2 regions of the Variovorax sp. P4_D9 genome follow, and region 1 is predicted to be linked to the other one. Evidence: predicted binding sites of a transcription regulator. Region 1 holds the regulator's gene; the other holds the start of a gene.

What was found. The regulator FNR, encoded in region 1, switches genes on or off when oxygen is low (the NO sensors DNR and NnrR bind a similar motif). The targets are predictions, from matches to a motif close to TTGATNNNNATCAA.
Region 2: mhpA (bifunctional 3-(3-hydroxy-phenyl)propionate/3-hydroxycinnamic acid hydroxylase MhpA) is a predicted target of FNR. The motif match lies at 1,185-1,198, and genes of this name have one in related genera.

What each region holds. Positions count from the first base shown of each region.
Region 1 covers NZ_JBFUIU010000016.1:11,563-19,908, reverse strand. Annotated here, with positions in the region: gene hemN (oxygen-independent coproporphyrinogen III oxidase) at 1-1,180, opposite strand, end outside; gene fnr (fumarate/nitrate reduction transcriptional regulator Fnr) at 1,305-2,021, shown strand; gene AC1DY5_RS03445 (hypothetical protein) at 2,002-2,247, opposite strand; gene AC1DY5_RS03440 (FixH family protein) at 2,252-2,557, opposite strand; gene ccoG (cytochrome c oxidase accessory protein CcoG) at 2,554-3,993, opposite strand; gene ccoP (cytochrome-c oxidase, cbb3-type subunit III) at 4,015-4,932, opposite strand; gene AC1DY5_RS03425 (cbb3-type cytochrome oxidase subunit 3) at 4,929-5,075, opposite strand; gene ccoO (cytochrome-c oxidase, cbb3-type subunit II) at 5,090-5,716, opposite strand; gene ccoN (cytochrome-c oxidase, cbb3-type subunit I) at 5,726-7,165, opposite strand; gene ccoS (cbb3-type cytochrome oxidase assembly protein CcoS) at 7,233-7,370, opposite strand; gene AC1DY5_RS03405 (heavy metal translocating P-type ATPase) at 7,370-8,346, opposite strand, start outside.
Region 2 covers NZ_JBFUIU010000346.1:886-4,695, reverse strand. Annotated here, with positions in the region: gene mhpA (bifunctional 3-(3-hydroxy-phenyl)propionate/3-hydroxycinnamic acid hydroxylase MhpA) at 1-1,013, opposite strand, end outside; gene AC1DY5_RS30180 (TetR/AcrR family transcriptional regulator) at 1,330-2,001, shown strand; gene AC1DY5_RS30175 (AMP-binding protein) at 2,074-3,633, opposite strand.

The DNA of each region.
Region 1 (8,346 bases):
GGCACATGATCGCCATGATCACCGCGCGCCGCAGCACGTCGTCGCGCGTCAGCGCCAGGCCGCGCACCACCGGCAGCCGGCCCTGGTCGAGCAGGTCGTAGTACTCCTCGAGCGTCTTGGCGTTCTGGCTGTAGGTGGCGCCGATACGGCCGATCGCCGATACGCCCAGGGCCACCAGGTCGCAATCCGGCTGTGTGCTGTAGCCCTGGAAGTTGCGGTGCAGCCGGCCCTGCCGCTTGGCCACAGCCAGGGCATCGTCGGGCAGTGCGAAATGGTCCATGCCGATGTAGACATAGCCGGCCGCGGTCAGCGCGGCGATCGAGCGCGACAGCATCTCGACCTTGGTCGCCGCGTCGGGCAGGGTCTCGGTGGCGATGCGGCGCTGGGCCTTGAAGCGCTCGGGCAGGTGGGCGTAGGCGTAGAGCGCAATGCGATCGGGCCGCAGGGCGCAGACCTGCGCCAGCGTGCGGTCGAAGGAGGCGGCGCTCTGGCGCGGCAATCCGTAGATCAGGTCGACGTTGACCGAATCGAATCCCAGTCCTCGGGCGGTGGCCATCAGGTCGAACACCTGCTCGGCGGGTTGGATCCGGTGCACCGCCTTCTGGACGTCGGGGTCGAAGTCCTGGACCCCGAAGCTGAGCCGGTTGAAGCCCAGCGCGGCCAGCGTCACGAGGCGCTCGCGGTCGACGGTGCGCGGGTCGATCTCGATCGAATGTTCGCCGTCGGGCGTCAGCGTGAAGGCGTCGCGCAGCATGGCCATGAGCTGCCGCAGGGAGGCATCGTCGAGGAAGGTGGGCGTGCCGCCGCCGAGGTGGAGTTGGCGCACGACCGCACCGCGGCCGAGCTTCTCGACCTGCAGCGAGATCTCGCGGGCCAGGTAGTCCAGGTACTCGCCGCCCTTGCTCTTGTGCTTGGTCACGATCTTGTTGCAAGCGCAGTAGTAGCAGAGCGACTCGCAGAACGGGATGTGCACGTAGAGCGACAGCGCCCGGGCGCTGGCACCAGCCCCACCGCGCTGCTCGAGCGACTGCGCATAGTCCTCGGCCGTGAAGGCGTCGACAAAGCGGTCCGCGGTCGGATAGGAGGTGTAGCGCGGCCCCGGGACGTCGAATTGATTCAGCACGGCCGGCGTGGGCGCCGGGAGGGACGGCGTAAGAACGGGAGCGGAGGCAAGGAGCATCGCGGGCGACGGCAAGGGCTTTGGTGTGTCACTATGCCGCTGTCGCGACCCGCAATCATTGACCTGGGTCAAGCATCCGGCCCACTGCCCATCGGACAATCCCCCCATGACCTCGACTGCATCAATGAAACCAGAAAATATCAAGGTCGCCTGTTCCAACTGCAATCTGCGCGAACTCTGCATGCCGGTGGGCCTGGCGCCCGGCGAACTGCAGCGCATCGACGATATCGTCGCCACGCGGCGCAAGGTCAAGCGGCGCGAGACCCTGTTCCGCAACGGCGAGCCCTTCACCTCGCTCTATGCGATCCGCACCGGCGTCTTCAAGACCCGGGTCACCAGCGAGGACGGGCGCGACCAGGTCACGGGTTTCCAGATGGCGGGCGAGATCATCGGGCTCGACGGCATCGTCAACGACCAGCACACCTGCGACGCCGTGGCGCTGGAGGATTCCGAGGTCTGCGTGATGCCCTTCGACCGCATCGAGGAGCTGTCGCGCGAAGTCACGGCGCTGCAGCGCCACGTGCACCAGATCATGAGCCGCGAGATCGTCCGCGAGCACGGCGTGATGCTGCTGCTCGGCAGCATGCGGGCCGAGGAGCGGCTGGCGGCCTTCCTGCTGAACCTGGTGCAGCGGCTGCATGCGCGCGGCTTCTCGCGCTCCGAGCTGGTGCTGCGCATGACCCGCGAAGAGATCGGCAGCTATCTCGGGCTCAAGCTCGAGACCGTCAGCCGGACACTGTCGAGATTCGCGGCCGACGGCATCGTCGAGGTCGAGCAGCGCAATGTGCGCATCCTCGACCCCGAGGCGCTCCGGCACATCGTCAATCCGCCGGGTAGTTGATTTCGCGCGCCGAGCGGGTCAACATCAGCGTCAGCGCGCCCGACCCCATGGCCAGCAGCCAGAAGGTGAAGAACCCGACCGTGTAGACGGCCTGCCGCGAGGCCCCGAGCGCCTCGCCGCGCCAGTGCAGGTCGCCCGGGTCGACCAGCGCGAACACCAGCACCTCGAGTGCGCAAGCCAGCAGGAAGGCCGGCCAGAGAATCCACATCCAGCGCTGCGCCTGCATGGCCTCAGCGCCTCGGGGCCGGGATGTCGGCGCTCGGCGTCAACGCGTGGTTTCGACCGGCCACCGCCGGCATCAGCTTCTTGTCGGGCAGCGTGCGGTTGATTTCCACGCCCTTGCGGTAGTAGTTCTCGTCGACCACCGGATCGGGCGTGCGCAGGGCCAGCCACAGCGTGGTGAAGCTCGCGATCACCACCACGCCCGGCCCGCCGATCACCATCCACACCAGCGGAAAGCGGTACCAGGGCGGACAGGGGCGGATCGCGTCGTTCTCGTCGGTCATCATCGTCTCCTTGGACACCAGGGGGTTCATCGCGGGACCAGGAACACGGCCTTCTCGGACACGCTGCCCAGGCCGCCTTCCGCTCGGACATCGAAGTGCACCTTGTGCGAGCCGGCCGGTGCCGCGCCGTAGGGCAGCTGCAGCCGGACCGCCACCCAGCGCGACTGCGCCGGCGCGACCTCGACCACGGATTCCGAGGACACGTGCAGCCCTTCGAGGCCGCTTGCCTCGATCCGGTAGCGCTGCACCTGCTCGGTGGCATTCATGATCTGCAGGCGATAGACATTCTCGAGTTGGCCGCCCTCGACGATGCGCGCCAGCGACGCGCGATCGCGCACGACGTCGACCTTGAGCGGCGTGCGCGTCACCAGGCTGGCGAGCAGGCCGATGCACAGCACGCCCAATATCGTGGTGTAGATCAGCACCCGCGGCCGCAGCACGCGGCGCAGCACCTGCTGCGGCGTCCAGCGTCCGGCCATGCTGTTCTGGGTGGCATAGCGGATCAGGCCGCGCGGGGTCTCCATCTTGTCCATGACGATGTTGCAGGCGTCCACGCAGAGGCCGCAGCCGATGCATTCGAACTGCAGGCCCTGGCGGATATCGATCCCCGTCGGGCAGACCTGCACGCACAGCTTGCAGTCGATGCAGTGGCCGAGCGCCGGCGCCGCGGCTGCCCGCGCCTTGGCCGGCACGCCGCGCGGCTCTCCGCGCGCGGCGTCATAGCTGACGATCAGCGTGTCTCGGTCGAACATCGCGCTCTGGAAGCGCGCATAGGGGCACATGTACTTGCACACCTGCTCGCGCATGAAGCCGGCGTTGCCGTAGGTCGCAAAGCCGTAGAACAAGACCCAGAAGATTTCCCAGGAGCCCATGCGGGTCTGCAGGAACTCCATGGCCAGTTCGCGGATCGGCGTGAAGTAGCCGACGAAGGTGAAGCCGGTCCAGAGCCCGATCGAGATCCAGACCACATGCTTGAACCACTTCTTGACCAGCTTCTCGGTCGAGAAGTCGCCGCTGTCGAGTCGCATCCGCGCTATGCGGCTGCCTTCGATCTTCTCCTCGACCCACATGAAGATCTCGGTGTAGACGGTCTGCGGGCAGGCATAGCCGCACCACAGGCGGCCCGCCACCGCGGTGAACAGGAACAGCGAAAGGGCCGAGATCACCAGCAGCCCGGTCAGGTAGATCAGGTCCTGCGGATAGAGCACCAGTCCGAACAGGAAGAAGCGCCGCGCGCCGAGGTCGAACAGCACGGCCTGGCGCTGGCCCCACTCCAGCCACGGCAGTCCGTAGAACACCAGCTGCGTCGCGAACACCAACGCCCAGCGCCAGCGAGCGAAATAGCCGCTGACGCTGCGCGGATAGATCTTCTTGTGGGCCGCGTAGAGGCCGACGCCCTCCTCGACCGGCGCGATCGGAATCACGGTGCGCGGCGGCGGCGTCGGTCCGGGCAGGGAATCGCTCATGGGGACCTCAGGCCATCGCCTTCATTGCCCTGCGGCGGCCGACTTGTTGGACAGGCCCCAGACGTAGGCGGTCAGCACATGGATCTGTGCCTCGGTCAGGCGACCCTGCTGCGCCGGCATCTGGTTGGTCTTGCCGCCATTGATCATCGCGATGATCGCCTCCTGCCCGTAGCCGTGCAGCCAGATCTTGTCGGCCAGGTTCGGAGCACCCACCGCAGGGTTGCCGACGCCGCCGATGCCGTGGCAGGCCGCGCAGACCGTGAACTTGCTCTTGCCGAGTCCGGCGCGCACCGAGTCGTGCGGGCTGCCCGACAGGCTCAGCACGTAGTTGGCGAGGTTCTTGACGTCCTCGGCCGAACCGACCGCCTCGGCCATCGGCGGCATCACGCCGACGCGGCCGAGCGCGATGGTCTCGTGGATCTTCTCGGGCGTGCCGCCGTGCAGCCATTCGCCATCAGTCAGGTTCGGGAAGCCCTTGCTGCCGCGCGCATCCGAGCCGTGGCACTGCGCGCAGTTGTTGAGGAACAGGCGCTCGCCGATCGCCATCGCGCCGGCATCGCCGGCCAGGCGTTCGACCGGCTGGGCCGAGTAGGCGGCGTAGACCGGCGCCAGTTCGGCGTTGGCCCTCTCGACATCCTTGGCGTATTCGCCCTGGGTGCTCCAGGCGAGCGTGCCGCGGTAGCTGCCGAGGCCCGGGAACACCACCAGGTAGCCGATGCCGAACACGATGGTCAGCACGAACAGGCCCATCCACCAGCGCGGCAACGGGTTGTTCATCTCGCGCAAGTCTTCGTCCCAGACGTGGCCGGTGGTGTTGTCGGTGCTGGCCGGGCCGCGGAAGCGTGCGGTCAGCCACAGCAGCAGTGCGCAGGCCAGGATGCCGCCAAGCGAGATGGCGGTCACGAAGTGCGACCAGAAGTCGCTGGTGAAGTCACTCATGAGGGGTCCTCTTCGAAGGGGAGTCGTGCGGCCTCTTCGAAGGCCTTCGCGTTGCGGCGCGAATAGGCCCAAACCAGGATGCCCATGAAAGTGGCGAACGACGCCAGCGTGGCGGCGATCCGCAGGGTGGTGATGGTGTCCATCGTTGCGCTCCTACTTACTTGAGTGCGAGACCGAGCGACTGCAGGTACGCGACGATGGCGTCCATCTCGCTCTTGCCCTTGACCTCAGCCGGAGCGGCCGCGATCTGGGCGTCGGTGTAGGGAACGCCGACCCGGCGCAGCGCCGTCATGTGGGCGACCGACTCGGCGCCGTCGAGCGGCGTCTTCTCGAGCCAGGTGTAGGCAGGCATGTTCGACTCGGGCACCACGTCGCGCGGGTTGTTCAGGTGGATGCGCTGCCATTCGTCGCTGTACTTGCCGCCGACCCGGTGCAGGTCGGGCCCGGTGCGCTTGCTGCCCCACTGGAAGGGGTGGTCGTAGACGAATTCGCCGGCCACCGAGTAGTGGCCGTAGCGCAGCGTCTCGGCGCGGAACGGCCGGATCATCTGCGAGTGGCAGTTGTAGCAGCCCTCGCGCACGTAGATGTCGCGGCCCGCGAGTTGCAGCGGCGTCAGCGGCTGGACGCCGGTGACCGCTTCGGTGGTCGACTTCTGGAAGAACAGCGGCACGATCTCGACCAGGCCGCCGACCGCGATCACCAGCAGGATCAGCACGATCATCAGGAAGTTGTTGGTCTCGATCTTCTGGTGCGAGAAACCGGCCGGGGGGGTATTCGAACTCATGGTGTGTCCTCAGGCGTGGGCAATGGCGGGCTGCGGAATCGGCGACGGCTTGGAGAAGCCCGAGATCACCGTCATCCAGACATTCCATGCCATCACCAGCATGCCGCTCAGATACAGGACGCCGCCGAGCACGCGCACCACGTAATAGGGATAGGTCGCCTTGACTCCTTCGACGAAGGTGTAGGTCAGCGTGCCGTCGGCATTGATCGCGCGCCACATCAGGCCCTGCATCACGCCGGCGATCCACATTGCGGCGATGTACAACACGATGCCGATGGTCGCCATCCAGAAGTGCAACTCGATCGCCTTGACGCTGAACATCTCGGTGCGGCCGTACATGCGCGGGATCAGGTAGTAGAGCGCGCCCATCGAGATCAGGCCGACCCAGCCGAGCGCGCCGGAGTGCACGTGGCCGACGGTCCAGTCGGTGTAGTGCGAGAGCGCGTTGACGGTCTTGATCGACATCATCGGACCCTCGAAGGTCGACATGCCGTAGAAGGACAGCGAGACGATCAGGAAGCGCAGGATCGGGTCGGTGCGCAGCTTGTGCCAGGCGCCCGAGAGCGTCATCACGCCGTTGATCATGCCGCCCCAGCTGGGCGCCAGCAGGATCAGCGAGAACACCATGCCGATCGACTGCGTCCAGTCGGGCAGCGCCGTGTAGTGCAGATGGTGTGGGCCGGCCCACATGTAGGTGAAGATCAGCGCCCAGAAGTGCACGATCGAGAGCCGGTACGAGTACACCGGACGGCCCGCCTGCTTGGGCACGTAGTAGTACATCATCCCGAGGAAGCCGGCGGTGAGGAAGAAGCCGACCGCGTTGTGGCCGTACCACCACTGCACCATCGCGTCCTGCACGCCGGCGTAGGCCGAGTAGCTCTTCATCGCGCCGGCGGGGATCGCGGCGCTGTTGACGATGTGCAGCAGGGCCACCGCGATGATGAAGGCGCCGTAGAACCAGTTGGCCACGTAGATGTGGCGCACCTTGCGGATGCCGATGGTGCCGAAGAACACGATGGCATAGGCCACCCAGACAAGCGCGATCAGGATGTCGATCGGCCACTCGAGCTCGGCGTATTCCTTGCCGCTGGTGTAGCCCAGCGGCAGGCTGATGGCGGCGGCCACGATCACCGCCTGCCAGCCCCAGAACACGAACGAGGCCAGCGCCGGCGCGAACAGCCGGACCTGGCAGGTGCGCTGCACCACGTGGAAGCTGGTGGCAATCAGCGCGCAGCCGCCGAAGGCGAAGATCACCGCGTTGGTGTGCAGCGGCCGCAGCCGCCCGTAGCTGAGCCAGGGGATGCCGAAGTTGAGCTCGGGCCAGGCCAGCTGTGAGGCGATGATGACGCCCACCAGCATGCCGACCACACCCCAGACCACCGACATGAGAGCGAACTGTCGCACCACCGTGTCGCTGTAGACGGGCGCGGAAGGAGTTGGAGCATGCATCGCAGGGCCTTCATTGATGAAACGGGCACAGTGTCCCGGCACAGCGCGCGGGTGGGCTTGATGCAGGTCAATCGTTGCGCAGAATGCGCTCGCCTTCGCCCTCGACGTCGTCGAATTGGCCGCGGTCCACGGCCCACCAAAGACCGGCGAGGATGAACAGCACCAGCACAACCGAGAACGGGATCAGCAGGAACAGGATGTCCATTAGGCGGCCTCCGCTCCGAGCGGCCGGCGGGCCAGCCGCGCCGCGTTCAGCACCACGGCCAGCGAGCTCGCGGCCATCCCGAGCCCCGCGAGCCAGGGCGGCAGCCAGCCGGCGATCGCGAGCGGCACGCATACCGCGTTGTAGCCGGCCGCCCACCACAGGTTCTGACGCACCACCCGGAGGGTTTGCCGTGCCTGCGCGATGGCGCCGGGAATGACGCCCAGCGAATCGCCGAGGACGACGAAGTCGGCGTTGGCGCGCGCCAGTGGCACGGCGCGGCCGAAGGCGAAGGACGCATGCGCATGGGCCAGCACCGGCCCGTCGTTGAGGCCGTCGCCCACCACCGCGACGGCCCGCCCCTCGGCCTGCAGGTCCTTCAATCGGCGCAACTTGTCCTCGGGCGTGCAATCGCCGAGCGTCTGGGTGATGCCGGCGCGCTGCGCCACCTCGCGCGCCGCGGCGCCGCTGTCGCCCGACAGCAGCCACACCGACTGGCCCTGCGCGCCCAGCGCCGACACCGCCCCCGCGGCGTCCTCCCGAAGGTCCTCGGCCAGCACGAAGCTCGCGACCCAGCCCTGGTCGTCGCAGAGATGCACCTGGGCCGCCTCCACCTGCAGCGGCGGCACGCCGCAGAATGCGGCCGAGCCCAGGCGCAGGCGGCGCTCCGGCGCACCGGCGCCACGGCTCAGCGCGCCTTCGAGGCCCTCCCCCACACGCTCGGCGAGCCGCACCAGCGTCCAGTCCGGCGCCATCCGGTGCTGCTCGCTCCAGGCCCGGACCAATGCCCGCGACGCCGGATGCAGCGACTGCGCCGCCAGCGCGGCCGCGAGTTCGACCGCGTCGCCCGGCCGCACGCCCTTGCGGCTGTACACGCGATCGAGGCGCGGCGTGTCGCGGGTCAGCGTGCCGGTCTTGTCGAACACCACCGTGTCGACCGCGGCCAGCGCCTCGAGCGCCTGCAGGTTGCGCACCAGCA
Region 2 (3,810 bases), on a different contig from region 1:
ACCTTGCCTTCCAGCATGGCGTTCAGCCGCCAGCCGAGGGCGACGGCGTCACGGACGCCGGCGCACATTCCTTCGCCTGCGAAGGGCGGCATCAGATGGGCAGCGTCGCCGGCCAGGGCGCAGCGCCCCTTGTTCCAGACCTTGGCCCAACGCGCCTGGAAGCGGTACACCGCACTGCGCTCCAGAACCGCGTTCTCCGGAGTCATCCCCCACGGCTCGAGCAACTCCCAGGCGCGCTCAGGTTTCTGCATTTCCTCGGCCGATTCGCCAGGGAGCACCATGTACTCCCAGCGGCGGCGGCCCGGGCCTCCCGGCACGATGGTGGTGGGGCGCTTGGGATCGCAGAGCTGCCATTGCGCCGGCTTCGTCTCGTAGTCGCCGTTCGGAATCATGTCGAGGATCAGCCAGTCGAAGAAGTAGCCCTTGTCCTCGTTCTCGATGCCCAGGCTCTCGCGAACGAAGCTGTTGGCGCCATCTGCGCCCACGACGTATTTCGCGCGCAGCGTCCGGCTCGGACCGTCGACATCGACTTCTTCGGGACTGCGCTGCAGGGTGAGGGTGACGCCATCGTCGTCCTGCGCCAGCGCCATGCCTTGCCAGCCACGCAGTTGCTGGACGTCGGGCAAGGTGTCGGCGATGCCGGTCAGACGCGCTTCAAGTTCCGGCTGGTTGAACCAATAGCGCACCCGCCAGCCCGAGGCCGACGTGCTCTGCCAGTCCACGATCTGGAGGTTCTCGCCCTCGGTGTCCTTCCAGTAGTACAGCTCGTCGTGGTAGTCGATCGCCGGATCGTTTTCGGAGTCGATCCCGAGGGTGGCCAGGATGCGGGCGATTTCGTGGTCATAGGTGACCGCCCGTGGCCGACAGTAGGCCTGGCTCCAGCGTTCGATCAGCGCAACGCGCTTGCCCTGCTTGCCGAGCAGGATGGCCAGTAGCGTGCCGACGGGTCCGCCGCCGACGATAGCCACGTCCGCGTCGAAGCCGAGCGGCGCTTGGGTAGAGATGCTGTTCATGTGGGAATCCCTTTCGAAGTTGATCCGGCGCGCCTGCGCGCCATCGCTCGTCGGAGAAGTGCTGCGCATCGCTCCAACCTGTTGCTGCGGTGGCTTCACGGAACCATTCAAGCCACGGAAATGAATGTACGTCGAATATGAATGACGTTCATATATGGTTTACCCTCGAATTTGATGTTGATCACCATGGCTTTGAATGGCCACGAGCCACGACGATTTTTTGCAGGGGGACGCCCCCCAAAGGCCCGTCCTAGCGGCCTTGCTCAAGGGAAGTCAGCCACGAGCAACCGAGGACATTCAAACTAGAATGTCATTCATGAATGAGGAAAAATTCACTGAGAAGCAAGATTCCGCCGAGCCGAAGGGCCGGGGCCGCGTAGCACGACGGCGCGAAAAGAACCGGGAAGCGCTGCTTCGCGCGGCTGGCGTTGTCATGAGCGAACGGGGCGTGGACGGCGCCACCATGCTCGAGATTGCCGAACGCGCGGATGTGGGGGCCGGAACGGTCTACAACTACTTCAAGTCGAAGGAGGAGCTCGCCATCGCCGTCCTCGAGGAAATGATGCACAGCCTAGCCCTGCGCATCGAGCAGACCACCAAGGGATTCACAGATCCGGCACAGGTCTACGCATACGGCGTACGTACCGTCCTCGAGACTGCGACGGCCGATGTTCGCTGGAAGCAATTGCTCAGTCGCTCAGAAGTCATTGCCGACGCGCTCTTCCGGCGTATGGGCCCCTTCGCGATACGGGACCTGCGGCGAGCGTCAGACGCCGGCAGGTTTCAGATTTCCAACCCGGAATTGATTTGGCGAATGACGACCCATGCGATCGTCGGAATCAGCCTCGCCATCACCACCGGCGACGTTTCGCAGACCGCGACGGACGAGATCGTCGTCCGCCTGCTGTGCATGACGGGAATTGGTGCCGACGCAGCCCTCGAGTTGGCGAAGCGGCCTCGGCCCGCATTGGGCGGGAATATCAAGTGAGTGGCAAATCAGTTGAAGTTCAATGCCGGGAAGCGGCCATTCGCGAACTTCGGCTCCTGGCCGAAAACTGCGCTACCGCGCGCGATCCCTGAGAGCGCGCCTCAGGATCTTTCCGGCCGCCGATTTTGGTATTGCATCGATGAACTCCACGCTGCGGATTCTGGCGTAGGGCGCTACCTGCGCCGCCACATAAGCCATCAGTTCCTCATCGCCGATCTCGCATCGCTTCACGACGAACGCCTTTGGGACCTCGCCAGTCTCTTCGTTGGGAATACCGATGACGGCGGCATCGGCGACGGCGGGATGGCTCAGTATCAAGGCCTCCAGTTCGGCCGGAGCAACCTGGTAGGCGTTGACCTTGATCAGTTCCTTCAGCCGGTCGACGATGAAGATGTGACCTTCCTCATCGATCAGCGCCACGTCCCCGGTGAGCAACCAGCCGTCGGGGTCGATCATCGCGTCCGTCTCCGGCGCGTTGCCGAGGTAACCGCGCATGACGTTCGGCCCGCGCACGACTAGTTCGCCGCGCTCGTTGGGTCCGAGATCGGCGCGGGTCGTGACGTCGACGATGCGCGCCTGGACATTCGGCAGCAGGCGTCCGACGGAGCCGGACTTGACCGGATCCCCTGTGCGCTTGCGACTCGCGACGCCCACAGTGGTTTCCGTCATTCCGTAACCCTGTTGCACCGGCACTCGCAGGCGCGCACTGGCCGCCTGCTGCAGCTCGTTGCCCAGGGGCGCGGCTCCAGAGTTCACCAAGGTCACCGACGACAGGTCGTAGTTCGCCACCATAGGATGCTTGGCCAGGGCCAGAACGATCGGCGGCACGACGTGGAGCATTGTCACGCGATGGCGTTCGATGAGCTGCAGGAACTGCTCCAGGTCAAAGCGCGGCATCGTCACGCAGCGCACACCGCGTCGCAACGTGCCGTTCAGGAACGCCACCAGACCGTAGGAGTGAAAGAAAGGCACCACCGCCAGGGTGCAAAGGCCTGCGACCTCGGCGTCGGAGGCCATGGTTTCCAGCTGCGACAGCATGGCCACAAGGTTGCGGTGCGTCAGCATCACGCCCTTCGCCCGGCCGGTGGTGCCGCTCGAGTACGGCAGTGCAACCAGGTCCCGGGCGGGATCGATGTCCACGGCCACAGGCACGGCGTCGGCGGCAAGGAGGGCCGCGAAGGGTGTGCCGCCTTTGGCTTCCCCCAGCACGAAGACTTCCTGCACGCGCGAAGACGCCGCGGCCTTCAGGGCTGTCTCGAGCAGCGCAGGCTCGGTCAGCACAAAGCGCGCCTGGCTGTCATCGAGTTGACTCGCGAGGCCCTCGGCCGTGCACAGCGGGCTTGCCATCGTCACGACCCCGCCGGCCATCGCCGCGCCGTGGAAGGCCAACGGATACTCCGGCACATTGGTGCAATGGATCGCGAACACGTCGCCCTTTCGCAGGCCCCGGCGCATCAGCGCACTGGCGACGCGTCGCGCGCCCTCGTGGACCTGGCCATGGGTCAGCGTCCGGCCACTGGGCCCGTCGATGAAGGCGATGTCCCCGGTTCGTCGGGGCAAATTCGCGAAGACGAAGTCACTCAGGGACTGATCGGGGATCGCGATGTCGGGCCAAGGACTGCGGAAGATCATTGCGGCTCCTCGGCGCGGCGCGCCAGAGGAGGCACTCTACACCGCGCAACGAGTTCAGCAGGGGCAACCGGATCAGTCGAACTACTCGTTCGGTGCACGCTACCCGATGACCGGTATTGGCGGGCCGGACCCTGCCGCATCCTCGACGCGCCATTTCGCAGTCGATGTGGTCCATGG